Regions from separate parts of the Bacillus sp. SRL337 genome, predicted to be linked through region 2. Evidence: riboswitches for the same ligand, from Rfam matches in the RefSeq annotation. Region 2 holds a riboswitch; the other holds the start of a gene.
The links. Region 2 has a riboswitch for cyclic di-GMP ahead of AC4E8A_RS04195 (EAL domain-containing protein). Riboswitches for the same ligand answer to the same signal wherever they lie in the genome.

Region 1: another riboswitch for cyclic di-GMP. It lies ahead of flgB (flagellar basal body rod protein FlgB); the one in region 2 lies ahead of AC4E8A_RS04195 (EAL domain-containing protein).

What each region holds. Positions count from the first base shown of each region.
Region 1 covers NZ_OZ481793.1:1,670,556-1,679,189, reverse strand. The annotation lists gene fliG (flagellar motor switch protein FliG) at 1-202, opposite strand, end outside; gene fliF (flagellar basal-body MS-ring/collar protein FliF) at 214-1,800, opposite strand; gene fliE (flagellar hook-basal body complex protein FliE) at 1,854-2,159, opposite strand; gene flgC (flagellar basal body rod protein FlgC) at 2,171-2,632, opposite strand; gene flgB (flagellar basal body rod protein FlgB) at 2,635-3,024, opposite strand; cyclic di-GMP riboswitch class I at 3,459-3,551, opposite strand; gene codY (GTP-sensing pleiotropic transcriptional regulator CodY) at 3,740-4,519, opposite strand; gene hslU (ATP-dependent protease ATPase subunit HslU) at 4,662-6,074, opposite strand; gene hslV (ATP-dependent protease subunit HslV) at 6,125-6,667, opposite strand; gene xerC (tyrosine recombinase XerC) at 6,688-7,584, opposite strand; gene topA (type I DNA topoisomerase) at 7,797-8,634, opposite strand, start outside.
Region 2 covers NZ_OZ481793.1:854,177-862,810, reverse strand. The annotation lists gene desA (Delta(5) desaturase DesA) at 1-823, opposite strand, end outside; gene AC4E8A_RS04205 (NAD-dependent succinate-semialdehyde dehydrogenase) at 1,282-2,700, shown strand; gene AC4E8A_RS04200 (sensor domain-containing diguanylate cyclase) at 3,150-4,103, opposite strand; gene AC4E8A_RS04195 (EAL domain-containing protein) at 4,118-4,879, opposite strand; cyclic di-GMP riboswitch class I at 4,972-5,056, opposite strand; gene AC4E8A_RS04190 (DUF2161 domain-containing phosphodiesterase) at 5,137-5,877, opposite strand; gene AC4E8A_RS04185 (hypothetical protein) at 6,245-6,436, shown strand; gene AC4E8A_RS04180 (hypothetical protein) at 6,456-7,274, opposite strand; gene AC4E8A_RS04175 (hypothetical protein) at 7,338-7,583, opposite strand; gene AC4E8A_RS04170 (toast rack family protein) at 7,827-8,555, opposite strand.

The sequences.
Region 1 (8,634 bases), 820 kb from region 2:
CAATGTTATGAAATTCCTCAAGTATTTCTTCTTTAGCTTCTGACTCTACTTTTTTAACGCCGGATATCTCCAAGGTCAACTTTTCAATTTCTTCTTCTGAAAGATGCTTATATACGGACGCCGATACATCAGGGCCAAGCGATATAAGGAGAACGGCAGCTTTTTGTTTACCTGTTAATTCTTTTTCACGCTGTTTTGCCATATGGTCCCCTCCTATTCATCAGCCAGCCAAGTCCGCAATAACTTGGCAAATTCTTCCGGTTTTTCCCTGGCCATTTTCTCCAATTGTTTTCTTCTGGCAGAGCCTTCAGTCTCTTTTTCTGTTCCGATATCAGGAATGTTGATTGGCATACTTTCTTCTGCAAATACAGATTCCTCTTCAACCACTTTCTTGTTTTTCCTTACCATCAAAATAATCAGCAGTATAATGACAGCAAGCAAGATTCCTCCTACAACATAAGTCCACCAAGGCAGGGAGGATGATGGCGTTTGGTCAAATTCCACCTTGCCGTTAAACGGCTGAACAGAAACGACAATTTTGTCTTCAATTGCTTCTGGTGTCAGTTCAGTGCCAGTTTCTTTATCAATCGAAGTTCTGATAATTGTAGATAAAATCTGAGAGATATCTTCCTGCCTGTCTTGAGGGAAAGAAGCAGGGTCTTCTGGATCAGGCGGTTCAACCATCACTTGAATACCGATGTCCCTGATTTTATAAGGACTTTCGACAATCTCTCTTCTAATTCTATTAACCTCATTATTTATCGTTTCTTCAATTCTTTCATAATCCCCATTGCCATTTTCGCCTTCTACGTACGTCCCGAGCCCATCACCACTATCTTCTGCAGCCGGCACACCACCAGCAGCTTCTCCATTGCCGGTGAAAGTCTCGGTGATTCTCTGGACACTTACAGCGATTCCTTCCATATTTTCTTCATCAACAGGCGTTACTTCGTTTACTTCCCTGTTTTCTTGGGTAAAGTCTATATCGGTAGTAACGGAGACAACCACTTTATTAAAACCAATTAACGTGCCAAGCATACTTTGAACCTGCTTTTGAATATCCTTTTCCACCCGGTTCTTAACATCCATTTGCTGGACTACACTTCCTCCAAAGGAAGAATTTTCATTTTCCAGTTCAAAATACTCAAATAATTGATTCATGATGACGATATTATCAGTAGGAAGGTTTGGAACACTTTTCGATACTAGATGGTATAAGGATTTAATCTGTTTCTGATCAAAATCAAAGCCAGGTTTTGTATTCAGGACGATTGAAGCAGATGCCTGTTCCGTGTCCTCGCTGACAAATACTCCTTTTTCAGGCAGTGTGATCATTACGTTGGCATCCTGAACACCTTCGATTCCTTTCATCAGGTTTGCAAGTTCCGTTTGCATGGCATCCAGTTTCATAACACCAAACTCATTGTCGGTCATACCGAAACCAGCATTTTGACTAAAAAAGGAATAGTCAATGCTTCCGGAATTCGGAATTCCTTCTGCTGCAAGTTCAACTTTCAATGTGTCTACCATTTCACTAGGGACCATTATCGTTGAACCGCCATCGGTGATTTCCGAAGCTATACCTCTTCCATCCAGGTTTTCTTTAATCGTTCCTGTCTCCGAGGGGGCCAGATTGCTATATAGCGGTACAAGATCTGTCCTTGTTGAAAGGAATCCTGTAATGGCAGCAGCTAAAATAACCACCAACAAAGCTGCACCATACATAGCCCTTTGTTTCTTGGTTCGTGATGACCAAAATGTATTTAATTGTTCTTTGTATTTTTTTACAGTTTCATTCATCTTAATCCCCCGGTTACTCTGTCTGATTTACGCGGCATTCATAACCGTAAAAGTTACATTGGCATTCTCATGATTTCTTGATATGCTTCGACTACTTTATTTCGGACTTCCATTGTCGTCTGAAGCGTAATACTGGCTTTTTGGGAGGCGACCATGATTTGGTGCAGGTCAACATTTTCGCCACGGACCAGCTTTTCCGTCAGCATATCGGATTCTTTCTGGCTGGCATTTACTTCTTCAATGGATTTTTTCAGGAAATCAGCGAAATTCTGCTGATTTTGTACTGGTTTAATGCTACTTTTCTCAAACGATGTACTTAATCTGTTATCTGTTGCTGAATAAATATTATGTATCGCCATAAGTATCCCCCTTATTTTCCGATTTCAAGTGATTTCATCATCATGGATTTATTAGCATTAAAGACAGTTACATTTGCTTCATATGAACGGGTAGCGGATATTAAATCAATCATCTCACGAAGCGGATCGACATTCGGAAGGCTTACATACCCATCCTGATTTGCGTCAGGATGTTCTGGATCATATACCAGATTAAAAGGAGTCTCATCGTCTTCCTTTATCTTTGAAACCTGGACACCATTACCTATGGCCCCCGAATCCTTAGTGCCCATAGCTTTATTTAGGAATGAAGAAAACCGCTCCCCATCAGGCTGAAATACCACTGATTTTCTTTGATAAGGCTGCCATTCACCATCGACCAGTTTTCCTCTTGTCGTATCTGCATTTGCCATATTGGATGAGATGACATCCATTCTTAACCTTTGTGCGGAAAGCGCAGAAGCTGATGTATTCATACCATGAAAGATTGACATTTCTACTTACCTCCCCTGATTACAGATTTCAAAGAATTAAATTTACCATTTATCCGGTCGGAAAGAGCATTGAAGTAGATTTGATTGGAAGCCATTTCTGACATTTCCTTATCAATATCAACCCCATTCCCATTGTGATTGTATTGGAACGGTTTACTTCTGACATTAAGATCGATATTTCCTCTGCCAGAAAATTCAAAATGACGGGGATTCGTTCTTTTTGCTTCGAAAGTGGAGATGGAATCATTCAACTGTTCTTTGAAACTGGTTGTCTTCGCTTTGTAATTGGGTGTATCGACATTGGCAATATTTTGAGATATCACCTTCTGTTTAGCCGAAGAATAGTTCAAACCATTTTCGAGTGATTGAATGGTGCTGGAAAACAAGCTCATTTTTTACACCTCTAACCAATATTTTGTCAAAGATTAATGGATTTTGACATTTTTTACGGAATCATAGTCTCTATTGTAATATTAAGAAAAATAGGTGTCTATGAATATCCTGTTAATTTTATTCCTACTAATTATTCATTTTTTTGAAGGACTTTTACCATATTTTCTAAGAAAATCTGTCATTCAAAGCTGTTAAAGGAAGTTTCTTCTTCTTCCAAAGGACTATCAGCCCTACTTTTTTCCAACATTTTTCTGTCTTCCTCTGCTGAAAACCGCCGCTTATGTTACAGACACATTACAATACTATAACTGGTAATGGCTCAAAAATCTTTAGGGAAAGTCTTCCAATCACATATGGAAAAATAACCCACTTAAATTCCTCATAAATATAGCGACCCCTATAGAGATCGCTCCGCAAACATGCAATGTCTCCATTAGGTAACCCGGCTGCCGATGTACAAAGAGAATTGTCTTTAGGCCCGTGGCTTTGCGTCCTCCCTTTTCAGAAAAGTTTGCCATTATCTAAGAATTGTTGTAGAAAATTGTCGGAAATAGTCTGTAATCTTATTGTACTATTTGTGATGTTAATTTCAACCCTTTCCCTTACATTACTATTAGGTCTTTATACCCCTTTTGAGGTTTTTTCACCTTTACTCCATAATATTTCTCGGAAATAAAAATGGCCGCCAATCCTTTTGGACTAGCGGCCAGTTCATTAATTTGTCTTTAATTTATCCAATTCAATCAGGAATTTATCATTTAGAACTTTGATATATGTCCCTTTCATCCCAAGTGAACGGGACTCAATGACACCAGCACTTTCAAGCTTACGAAGGGCATTCACGATGACTGATCTTGTAATTCCCACTCTGTCAGCAATCTTTGAAGCTACAAGTAATCCTTCATTTCCGTCAAGCTCTTCAAAGATATGTTCAATTGCTTCAAGCTCACTGTAAGATAGGGAGCTGATAGCCATTTGTACTACAGCTTTACTACGGGCTTCCATTTCTATCTCTTCAGATTTTTCCCTAAGGATCTCCATACCGACAACAGTAGCACCGTACTCACCAAGGATCAGGTCATCATCATCAAAGCTGTCTTCAAGGCGGGCAAGAATCAGCGTACCAAGACGTTCCCCGCCGCCGATGATCGGCACAATGGTTGTAAGGCCGCTTTGGAACAATTCTCTGTTTTCTACTGGAAATGCAGTGTATTGGCTGTCAATATCCAAGTTAGAAGAAGTTTCCTGTATATTGAAAAGGCTGTTTGTATATTCTTCAGGAAATTGACGATCTTCCAGCATTTTCTTCATTCTTTCATTCTCTATCTTCTGATTGACAGCAAATCCGAGCAGTTTTCCACGGCGGCTGACAACAAAGACATTTGCAATAATGACTGTACTCAAAGTTTCAGCCATTTCTTTAAAGTTCACAGGTTTTCCTGCTGCTTTTTGCAGCATTGCGTTGATGGTTCTTGTTTTACTTAGTAAATTCATTTCATTTCCTCCTAGTGCAACTAAATAGTTTCAAAAATTATTAAATAAGAATCGCGATTGACTGGTATAGTCCGCAATCAGGATACTGTAAATCCCTTGTAGTTTGCAATTATTTTTTACCCTCGGACGGTCGTCAGCAAACTTATAGAATGAACTGGCTCAAGTCTTTATTTTGAGAGATTGCTCCCAGCTTATCTTCTACATATGAAGGTGTGATAGTGATCTTCTCCATTGTGATTTCAGGAGCTTCAAAAGATAGATCCTCAAGCAGCTTTTCCATAATGGTATGAAGTCGGCGCGCCCCAATATTATCAGTATTCTGGTTCACTGAAAAAGCTATTTCAGCCATCTTACGAATAGCATCGTCAGAAAATTCAATTTGTATACCCTCTGTTTCTAAAAGTGCTATATATTGTTTAACTATGGCATTATCAGGCTCCACAAGAATCCTTACAAAATCCTCGACAGAAAGCTTCTTCAGCTCCACCCTGATTGGAAAGCGTCCCTGAAGCTCCGGAATCAAGTCAGAAGGCTTTGCCGTATGAAATGCCCCTGCCGCAATAAACAGCATGTAATCCGTCTTGACAGACCCGTGTTTCGTTACTACTGTAGAACCTTCCACAATCGGAAGAACATCACGCTGCACTCCTTCACGGGAAACTTCACCAGATGACTGGCTGGAGCTCTTGCTGGCGATCTTATCTATCTCATCGATGAATATGATCCCGGTCTGCTCTGCACGAACAATCCCTTCTTGTGTGACCTCATCCATATCAATCAACTTCTGTGCTTCCTCATTAATAAGGACAGGTCGTGCTTCCTTCACCTTCAGCTTTCTCTTTTTCTTCTTTTTGGGCATAAGTCCGCCAAGGGCATCCTGCATGTTCATACCCATCTGCTCCATTCCGGATCCTTGAAGCATATCAAACATGGATGCCTGCTGTTCTTCAAGTTCAACAGTGATGAACTCTTCTTCAAGTTCACCTTTTGCCAGTCTGTCTGCTATGACTTTTCGTCTCTCATTAATTGAGGTTTCTTCTTGTTTCTCATCATCATCCTGTTGTTGATTTCCTTGATTGCCGCCAAAAATCATTTCAAAAGGGTTTTTATAATTACTATTTTTCTTTTTGGCAGGGACGAGCAATTCTACCAGACGGCGGTTGGCATTCTCTTCTGCCGCTTCTTTGACATCTGCCATTTGTTCTTCTTTTACGAGTCGGACAGAAGTTTCTACCAGATCCCTTACCATTGATTCCACATCTCTGCCGACATAGCCTACTTCTGTAAACTTTGTTGCTTCTACTTTAATGAACGGCGCCCCCACAAGTTTAGCCATTCGCCTCGCTATTTCTGTTTTCCCTACTCCAGTAGGCCCCATCATAAGAATATTCTTTGGCACCACTTCTTCACGAAGGTTGTCAGCGAGCATACTCCTTCTGTATCGGTTCCTCAGCGCAATAGCAACCGCTCGCTTAGCGTCATTCTGCCCAACTATATATTGGTCCAGCCGATCGACAATCTGCCTGGGTGTTAACTGATTGGCTTGTTTTTTCAAGTGATACACTCCTTTTCCTGCGTGGTTTTCCTAACATAAAGAAAAAGACTTTACAGGTTTTCAACAATGATATTGTGATTGGTATATACACATATGTCGGCCGCTATTTCAAGTGCGGCCTTTGCAATCTGTTCGGCACTTAAGTGTTCCCCGCTATGGTGCTTCAAAGCCCTTCCGGCAGCAAGAGCATAATTCCCCCCTGAACCTATGGCGAGAATCCCATCATCTGGTTCAATAACCTCCCCGGTTCCTGAGATCAGAAGTAAATCATCAGCATTCATGACAATGAGCATAGCTTCAAGCTTGCGAAGCACTTTATCACTTCTCCACTGTTTTGCCAGTTCAACTGCAGCTCTCTGAAGATTACCATTGAACTCCTGTAATTTTCCTTCGAACATTTCAAATAAAGTAAAAGCATCAGCCACCGAACCGGCAAATCCTGCGACGACCTTCCCATTAAACAGCTTTCTGACTTTTTTCGCAGTGTGTTTCATTACCACAGCATTCCCAAATGTAACCTGTCCGTCCCCTGACATGGAACATTCGCCTTTATGCCTGACAGCGAAGATAGTTGTTGCATGGAAATTTCCCAATTGTATAACCTCCTTTTCATTTAAGCACGAGGATGGTGATTTAAATATGTTTTTCTAAGGTGATCTTTTGTAACATGCGTATAAATCTGTGTAGACGACAAATTCTCGTGTCCAAGAAGCTCCTGGACTGTACGAAGATCTGCCCCATTGTTCAGCAAATGAGTGGCAAACGTATGCCTCAGCATATGTGGATGGATCTTTCCGGTTAAAGAAGCATCTTTTATGATGGTATTCAGCACATGACGCATCCCCCGGGAAGTCAGAGGGCCTCCTTTATAATTGACGAAAACGAATTCATGCTCTTCATTCTTCATTAGCTGTCCGCGAGATATATTTATGTATTGTTCCAAAGCTTCATGTGCAAAAGTTCCGAACGGCACATATCTTTCCTTGCTGCCTTTCCCCTTTACAAGGACTGTCGACAACGAGAAATCAATATCTTTCATTCGAAGGCCTGCACATTCACTTACCCTTATCCCAGTAGCATAAAACAATTCAAACATCGCCCTGTTCCTGACTTGTATCGGCTTATCGCCTTCACAAGCTTTCAAAAGATTTTCCATTTCTTCTTCATAAAAGAATTCCGGAAGCCTCTTTTCAGATTTCGGGCTGTTCACCAGAGCAAACGGATTTTCAGCGACCATCTTCTCCCGGTTCAAGAATCGGAAGAAACTGCGTATACTCGAAATCTTTCTTGATATAGTGGCCCTTGCAAGGCGTTTCTCATGAAGGCCGGTCAAGAATAAACGTGCATCAAAATACTCGATTTCGGATAATGAACGCAGATTCTGTTCATCCATGAAACGAAAAAACTCCCTGATATCATCCTTATAAAAAGTAACGGTATACTCTGAATAGTTTTTTTCTATTTGTATATATGTAATGAAGGTATCCAGATATTGGTCTATATTTTCCAAGTTAATATCACCTCACAAAAGGCTACTAAATAGTAACACAATTTAGTAGCCCGTGCAATGGAGTTTACAAATATTTCACAAAGTTCTGAATTGTTTCTCCGACTATGCGAAAGTCTTTATTCAAGTCCATGTTCAAAGTATGAATCTTCTCCATTTAAGATACCATATTATTTTATAAAAGGAAAAAGTGAGCCTCTAAGCTCACTGTTCCTTTACTGCTGTGTCTCTTCTTTATAGTCACAATTCGAACATTGGACCTGTACACCCTTCTTGAGTTTCTTCTCAACGAGGAGGTGCTCACATTTGGGGCACTTTCTGTCAATCGGTTTGTCCCAGGAAAGGAATTCACAATTCGGATACTGGTCGCAGCCATAGAAAATCCGTTTTTTCTTGCTTTTCCTCTCAATGATATTGCCTTCCTTGCAATCTGGGCACTTCACACCAATCTCTTTAACGATCGGTTTTGTGTTTCGGCAATCAGGGAAGTTACTGCATGCCATGAATTTTCCATAGCGTCCCATCTTGAAAACCATGGGATGTCCGCAGTTTTCACAATCCTCACCAGCCGGCTCATCCTTGATTTCAACTTTCTCCATCTCTTCTTCAGCTTTTTCGAGATGCTTCTCAAAACCTTTGTAGAATTGGTCGATAATGGTTACCCATTTCTCTTTTCCATCTTCCACATAGTCAAGGTCACGTTCCATGTTTGCAGTGAACTCGACATCAATAATTTCGGGGAAGAATTCAGAAACAAGCTCTGAAACAATCTCACCGAGTTCTGTTGGAATGAACCTCTTGTTATCAAGGCTTACATAACCCCTTCTTTGGATCGTATCCAAGGTCGGTGCATATGTTGACGGGCGTCCAATCCCTAACTCTTCCAAAGTCTTTACCAATCTCGCTTCAGTATATCTAGGAGGCGGCTGGGTAAAATGCTGCTTGGGATCGATGTCTTCATAGCTTACTGCATCTCCTTCTGCCAAAGCAGGGAGCAGGTTTTCCTTCTCTTCCTTCTGATCATCAGAGCCTTCTACATAAACCTTCATAAAG
Region 2 (8,634 bases):
GATGGTGTACATGGTGAAAACCGATATTTCCAGTGAACCACTGCAGGAGTTTTGGAAGCTTATAGAAGGAGCTTCCTTCAACCGCCGCCAATACAAAATCCCACTCTTTGTTCTCCTCAAAGTAGGAATCTTCGAAAGTGTGCTGGACATAGAATAACCATATGCCCATAATACCGGCAATATAGAAAATCGTTCCATGAACAAGCAGGAATGCCTGCCAGCCCACAATGTAGCACAGGACTGCAACGATGGCTGCAATCGCTATATTCGTCACATACGTATTGAGCCGCTCTTTCTTCCTTGCTCCCTTGCGGTTAAAACGGTTGGTAATCAGAAAGATATAAATCGGGCCCAGCCCGAACATCACAAGAGGGTTACGGTAAAGACGATAGGAAACCTTCGTCCTGAAAGAAGCATTCTTATACTCCTCCACCGTCATCATCCAGATATCACCCGTACCGCGTTTATCCAAGTTTGAACTCGTTGCATGGTGAACAGAGTGATCGTGCTGCCATTGTTTAAATGGGAACAGAGTAATGATCCCGGTAATCGTACCGATGATCTGGTTGGCCTTCTTTTTCTTAAAAAAGGAATTGTGGCAGCAATCATGGAAAATAATGAATATCCGCGTCAGCAAACCTGCACCAACGATTCCTAGTGCCAGCGTCAGGAGATACGAAACAGAAAGACTAAAATAAGCAAAAACCCAAACAGCTATGAACAGAGTTAACGTCGTTACTAGTTGAAAGACACTCTTGGCTGTCTCCGAACCTTCGAATGGAGACACTTGTTTTCTTAATAAAGTCGTCTTTTGTTTAGTCATTTAAAATAGTTCCTTTCCTGTTTTGTCTGGTTATTAAAGTATAAAGAATAACAAAATATAATGGCAGACATACCTGTCATGACAAAAGTATGACATGTGTCATAGGGAGTAAAAAAACTGGATAGATCTGCATTTAAAGGATGATTCATCTTGATTCTCCTTTATGATGAACTAAAAATGCGGTCATTATTTCTGTTTTTTTTCAGTTTGTTTTTTGACTATTGGGAGGGGGCCAAATCTGTTTACAGCTGGTTCCATTTCTTTAAGGTTCTTCATCCGATTCCGGTGCCGGGGTCTAACTGCGCAGGTTTGTACTTTGCTTCAATTTTTTTCACAAAAAGCCTTTACCCGCAATTCTCAAGAATTAAAACATGGTTTTGCCGAAACATATTCCTGTCAACACTCATTTCTTCATTGATATAATAAGGGTAACGACGAGAATTTCAGGAGGGATGATCATGGAGAAATACCTGTTGAGAATCAATGGAACAGAAACCGGGAGCAGCCTGTCGTCCATCGAGGTCACCAATCCTGCTGATGGAAAGACTATTGCGACCGTTCCCAATGGCGGCAAAGCAGAAGCTAAAGCTGCCGTGGATGCTGCATATGATGCGTTTGCAGAATGGTCTCACTACTCTGCCTATGAAAGAAGTGAGCTACTGTTCAAATGGCACGAACTGATTGAAGAAAACAAAGAGGACCTTGCTAGAACAATGACTATGGAACAAGGAAAACCCCTGAAGGAAGCTGCCGGCGAAATGAATTATGCAAATGGCTTCATCTCCTGGTATGCCGAAGAAGGCAAACGCGTTTACGGGGAGACGATTCCGGCAACACAGCGAAACAAGCGCTTATTTGTGCAAAAACAGCCTGTAGGCGTTGTAGCTGTCATCACTCCGTGGAATTTCCCGGCAGCCATGATCACCAGGAAAGTTGCTCCTGCCCTCGCGACAGGATGTACAGTTGTCATAAAACCGGCTGAACAAACGCCGCTTACTGCATTAAAAATGGCTGAGCTTGCCGAGAAAGCCGGCATACCAAATGGTGTCGTCAATGTCGTGACCGGGGATGCAAAAGAAATCGGCGAAACCTGGCTTTCCGACAGCCGCGTCCGCAAATTAACCTTCACTGGCTCTACTGAAGTAGGAAAACTATTGATGAGAGGCGCTGCCGACACTGTCAAAAAAGTCTCGCTTGAGCTGGGGGGCCATGCCCCTGTCATCGTCATGGATGACTGCGACATCGATAAAGCCGTTGAAGGTGTCATTGCAGCTAAGTTCCGGAATGCAGGACAGACATGTGTCTGCTCAAATCGGATCTATGTCCATGAAGACATTGAGAGGAAATTCACTGAAAAACTGGTTGAAAAAGTGAAGCAGTTAAAAGTCGGCAATGGATTGGACGAAGGAGTCGATATCGGCCCCCTAATCGATGAAGCTGCTGTCCAAAAAGTCAAAAAACACGTAGAGGATGCACTGCAAGCCGGGGCATCCCTTGAATACGGGGGAGAGACAGGCGGAGGATTATACTTCGGGCCTGCCATACTATCCAATGTAAAAGATAATATGCTCTGCATGACGGAAGAAACCTTCGGCCCATTGGCACCGATTTCCACCTTCTCTTCTACAGAAGAAGTAATCACACGTGCCAACGATTCCATTTACGGATTGGCCGCTTATGTCTTCACTGAAAATATCACAAAAGGGATTACCATTTGTGAAGCTCTGCAGTATGGCATTATCGGATTGAATGACGGTCTTCCTTCCACACCCCAGGCGCCATTTGGCGGTTTCAAACAAAGCGGACTGGGCCGTGAAGGCGGGCATCATGGAATTGAAGAGTACCTTGAAGTGAAATATATTTCCCTTGGATTATAACTGCTGCATAGCACGCAGAAAAGATGCGCCAAACTCCATCCAATCATCGATAAAAAAAGAAAATAACAAAACCAGTCGAGGACGAAATCTTTTTAGATTTCGTCCTCGACTTTGATTAATATTTAAGAATTCTTCAGTGAACAAGATAACTCACTTAATTAGCACCAAATGAACAGGAGCACATTCGCTGGCTCTTTTCGTAAACCTTCTGGCTGTTTAACCTGAATTGCGAAATTCATTGTCCCCACTTCAACAGAAATAACTCGATAAGAAAGAAAGAGCTCCTCTTCCTTTGAGAATCCTTAGTATACAAGGGGCAAATCCAGCAATCTATACGATTTGGTCATATGGATGTAAAAACGTATTTTCCTGTGATTTCATTTTTGACTATTTCTCATTAATAAAGGTGAACGGCCTGCGAAATATAGCGTTTTCTTATTTTCCGCTATTCAGGAACATCCATTCACCATCTTTTTCCTGCCTCTTTTTTCTTTATACATATTTTTATCCGCTGATGTGTACAGCTCATTCATTTTACCGATCGAGGACAGGCTGGAAGCAAAACCTATCGAGAGCATGATGTTAATTTTTTTACTAGAGCGATTGTAACTCGCAATCTTTTGAAGGATGTTGTTTTTCATTTCTTCCGGTGGATATCTCCCTGGATCCTTAATCAAGATGGCAAACTCATCACCGCCGATCCTGGATACAAGAATTTCTTCATTTTGCAATGCCTTGAGAATCTTGCTGGTTTCTTTTATCAGTTCATCGCCTGTTCTATGGCCATGCGTATCGTTATAATATTTCAGCTCATCCAGATCACAGAGCAGGAGAGCCACAGGCTGTTCCTTTGACTCATCGAGTATCCCGGATTCGTTTTCAAAGAAAAGCCTGTTATATAATCCTGACAACCCATCATGATGAGCTTTGTAAACCAGTTCTTCCTGAAGCTGCATCTTCTCATCAATATTCCTGATGACTCCTTGAATAGCCGTGATCTCGCCATTTTTATAGATTGGCGTCGCAAATTCTTCGAAGTATTTATAATTTCCTTCTGTATCTTTCCATCTTTGGACGATCGGCTGATTATAATCCCATTCTCCAGAAAGTTTTTTCTCTAGTATACCCCTGTCTTCCGGATGAAGAATTTCCATGCAAGTCTCTGCATTTGCCATGCTGCGCACCTGAATTCCAGTTCCTAATAAGCTGTCTATGGACGGGCTCAGGTATTTGAATTTAAGTGCAGGCTTTATTTCACAATAGTAGATGATATCCTGAGACCTTTCAACAAGCTGAAATATCCTTTTTTCATTTACTCTTGCTTCTGAATTCTTAATATAATCAAAGGCTTTGAAGAGCGCAATCCCAACGGCAATGCCCCCAGTTAACATCCATACCCCCATGGCGAACCTCCTTATTACAAGTTATAAGAAGAAATGATTTCTTTCAGATGCCTGCCGCAGTTTTCCAATTTTTCAGGTCTGCCAAGATAATAGCCCTGGCCAAATTGTATTCCGATATTCTTGGCAGCAGCCAGGTCCTCTTTTGTTTCAATGCCTTCCAATATGAAACTGGTATCTTCCTTTGCAAAGTCAACGATTGCTCTAAGCAGCCTCTGCTTTTTCGGGTTGGTTGACAGGTCCTTTGAAAAGTAACGGTCAAACTTAATGATTTGCGGCTCCAGCTCCAGAACCATTTTCAATGAGGAGTTCCCTTTTCCCAAATCATCCATTGCAATCAGAAATCCCCGTGATTTCAAGTCATGAAGGATGTTCCTGAATTTATTAAAGTCATCATTCTGCTCTGCTTCATTGATCTCCAAGACTACTTTTTCCGGAGGCAGCTCAACTTCCTCCAGGAGCTTATGTAAAAATTGAACAAAAAAAGGATGCTTGATGGTTGAGGGGTACAAGTTGACTGAAAGGTAAGGAAAACTCATATTTTTCCGGGAGAAGTACTCATTAAAGACATTGATCGACCGCTTAATGGCTGCTGTATCCAATTCATACAGAATCCCGGATCTCTTGGCATGGCAAAACACCAGTTCAGGATTGGAATCGAAATCACAACGGAACAAGCTCTCATAGCCAATCAGACTGCTGCTGTTAATCTCATAAACTGGCTGAAAGACATTCCAGAACTTACCTTCAGTGATAATATCAGATAGTGTTAGATTCATAATAAGCTCCTGTTCTCTGAGGTTGAAGTAAAATAGCCGGAATGACAAAAAGACCATTCCTCCCCGGAATAGTCTTTTAGACTCGTAGAAAATCCGGCAGCTGGCTGGCATAGTCTTTGGACTTTAGCCCCTGTAGCTTTGCGTCCCCGCCTTTCGATGGGTTTGCCTTTATCAAATTAAATTTGAAATTATTTACACTTTCATTATATAGGTACTTTTACCCTGATGCAATATTCATGACTGATGCGGTCACAAAATTATTTCGGCAAAGATCTCTGGATTTTGTCGAACTCTTCCATATAGTAATCGGTAAGTTCAGGATATTCCTGTAATCCCTGCCTGCCTTTTTCACTAATCTGATAGATGCCGCGTTCTATCCGCTCAAACCACTTATAATAGTTTTTACTAAGAATGGATTGAGTCTTTTGACCTGTTCCCATCTTCACCAGATCCTTCGGGGCAAGTGGTCCTGACTGCTCCAGATAACAGGCAATCTGAATACAGCTTTCTTTATATGCAGTCATGATCTTGGTCTTGCTGCTGCCCCCGACATTATAGTCGGCACTTCTGCCTTCGATTTCGGCCAAGAGCCGGGTTCTCCTGCGGCTGCTTCCCTGTTTGCTCTTCTTTAGGTCGAACGGTTCCGGATGCTGGATAAACTGTGGCTTCGGTACTTTATTCTCAACTGATACAGTGATCAAGCCAAGCTCCAGCCTTCGGACCAGATGCCGGATATCCTTCCAGCGCCTCGACCTCATATTCTTGGGGCGTGGGATGGCTATGTACACAAACTCCGTGAGCCGCTGCCGTTTAGTGGCCTGGATCAGCAGGTCAACCGTCAGATTGAGTTTCAGCTCCACAATGATTAAGTCTTCCCCCTTAACCGCAGTCAGATCACAATCATTCACTTCCCCATTCACCTTGTAGCCCTCTTTTGTGAAGTGTTTCTGGATAGGTTTATAAAGATCAGCTTCTAGAATTTTTTTCTTCTCCTTCATTGTAAAAAACCTTCCTGCAATATTAATCAACTGTTAAATTACTATGCTCTTTCCTGAACTTTGTTGCGATTTAATATGAATGGCAAAATATATCGCCTAAACTCACTAGAAATAGCTTAAAAAACAAGAAAGAAAAGAGCTGTTTTTTATTCAGATAGCAACAACCCCGTATCCCAGGGAAAAGTTCGTCCCTTGGGGTATTTCCAGCAGCTACAATCAATTCAAAAATATCGTATTAATAAGAGTACCCCCATTATACCGTACTTCCTGAAGCACCGTAATGAATATCCATTTTTGCTCCAAGCTGAATAGTTTCTCCGCACAGAAGGATAATACACATCAAATGATACAAACTGGAGGACTTCCAATGGTAAACAGAAATGTAATGAACAGATTGTTGAAAAGCACAATTTTATCTGCTTTATTCAGTTTCATCTTGATTTCAATGACGGTTTTTCATCATTTTCAAATCCAAAAGCTGCTAAAGGAGATTCTTGAGAAGGTTGAGGGTGGGGGAGTGAGCAGGTTGAAGCGGAATGGAACAGAGGGCATCGGTTAAGGTAAGGGATTGGGTGCTGTTACTGGACCTTTTCGTAAACTGCGGTTTTTGGCGGGATTGTGGTCAATCGTATGAATGTTTTCCGCGACAATACCTTTGGGGCCATGGGTTGGGTCTCGGTTTTGGGCTTTTCGCGACAGCTTCTCTGGGATTCCAGTCCATCCTGTCGCGATTCACGGCTTTTCGCGACAGCTTCTCTGGGGATCCAGTCCATTCTGTCTCGATTCCAGGCTTTTCGCGACAGCTTCTCTGGGGATCCAGTCCATTCTGTCGCGATTCCAGGCTTTTCGCGACAGCTTCTCTGGGGATTCAGTCCATTCTGTCGCGATTCCAGGCTTTTCGCGACAGCTTTTCTGGGGATCCAGTCCATTCTGTCGCGATTCCGCCCATTTCGCGACAGCTTCTTTGCGTTTCCATTCAATTTTGTCTCGATTCCGGGCTTTTCGCGACAGCTTCTCTGGGGATCCAGTCCATTCTGTCTCGATTCCAGGCTTTTCGCGACAGCTTTTCTGGGGATCCAGTCCATTCTGTCTCGATTCCGGGCTTTTCGCGACAGCTTCTCTGGGATTCCAGTCCATCCTGTCTCGATTCCAGGATTTTCGCGACAGATTCTCTGGGATTCCAGTACATCCTGTCTCGATTCACGGCTTTTCGCGACAGCTTCTCTGGGATTCCAGTCCATTCTGTCTCGATTCCGGGCTTTTCGCGACAGCTTCTCTGGGGATTCAGTCCATTCTGTCGCGATTCCGGGCTTTTCGCGACAGCTTCTCTGCGTTTCCAGTCCATTCTGTCGCGATTCCGGGCTTTTCGTGACAGATTCTCTAGGGATCCAGTCCATTCTGTCTCGATTCCAGGATTTTCGCGACAGATTCTCTGGGATTCCAGTCCATCCTGTCTCGATTCACGGCTTTTCGCGACAGCTTTTCTGGGATTCCAGTCCATTCTGTCTCGATTCCGGGCTTTTCGCGACAGCTTCTTTGCAAACCCATTCAATTCTGTCGCGATTCCGCCCTTTTCGCGACAGCTTCTCTAGGATTCCAGTCCATTCTGTCTCGATTCCAGGCTTTTCGCGACAGCTTTTCTGGGGACTCAGTCCATCCTGTCGCGATTCCGGGCTTTTCGCGACAGCTTCTCTGGCAATTTTCATTCGCTGGTTCGTGATTCAATGCTTTTCGAGATAGTAACCCTGTAAAAGCCTTAAGTTGCAGCGGAATCTTTAATCAGATTGCTATTGCACAAAATTTTCATAGGTTGCTCCCCTGACCTTGCCACCGGCCGATCCCTGCAGGTTGTGCTTTAATTTTTCCCGGCAGCAGCAACTTGCTGTCATTCATCCGAACAAATAAAAAAAGCATCCAGTCCAACCTGAACTGAATGCACATGCCCCCATTTATTCTAATTCAAAGTTCACTTCACCCACACCAGTTTCAACTTTCAGGGTGATCAAGACATCAGCTGTCTCGAAGGCTTCATTCACATAGGTGTGATCTCCATGGGAAGTAAATCCAGCAAAATTTGCTTTCCCGATTCCTTCTTCGGAGGTGATTTGTACACCAACAGATTTCGGGAGGATGACCGTGGTTTCACCGACACCGGTGTTAATGTCGACATCGAAACTTTCCTTCCAGTCTCCGCTGAGATCGACTTCGACTTCACCGACACCTGCATCCACTTTTAAATCTGTTAATTGCAGGCCGCGCAGGTCAAGATTGGTATCTGAAGCCCCTGCGTCTACACGAAGGTCGATTGGAACATCATTGGTTAGCTGAAGGTTCCAATCATTTTTAGTACTGCCAAGTTTTAACCCCGTATTTTTCTTCTGTTTGACCACAATATCTCCCCTGTCATCATGCAGGTCATATTTTACCACGGGCTCCAATCTTTCATTGTTATAGATAATATCTCCTGTCATCCATTCAGCGGCACCGCCGGAAACATTCATCTCCCCTGCTCCAAGCCGAAGGTCGACCTCCAACTCTTTCGCCGAATCCTTTTCCACTTCCACCTCATATTCAGTCCCTTTTTCCTTGCCGAACGTCACAGATTCAAATGGACTGCACCCTGTTGACATCACCAATATTGTACATAATAAGGCACCGGTCATTAATCGTTTCTTCATTTGGTTTCCTCCCAACCACTTTGTTTATATTTTCATTATAAACAAATAAGTAAATTGGCAAAACGAACCAGGGGTTTAA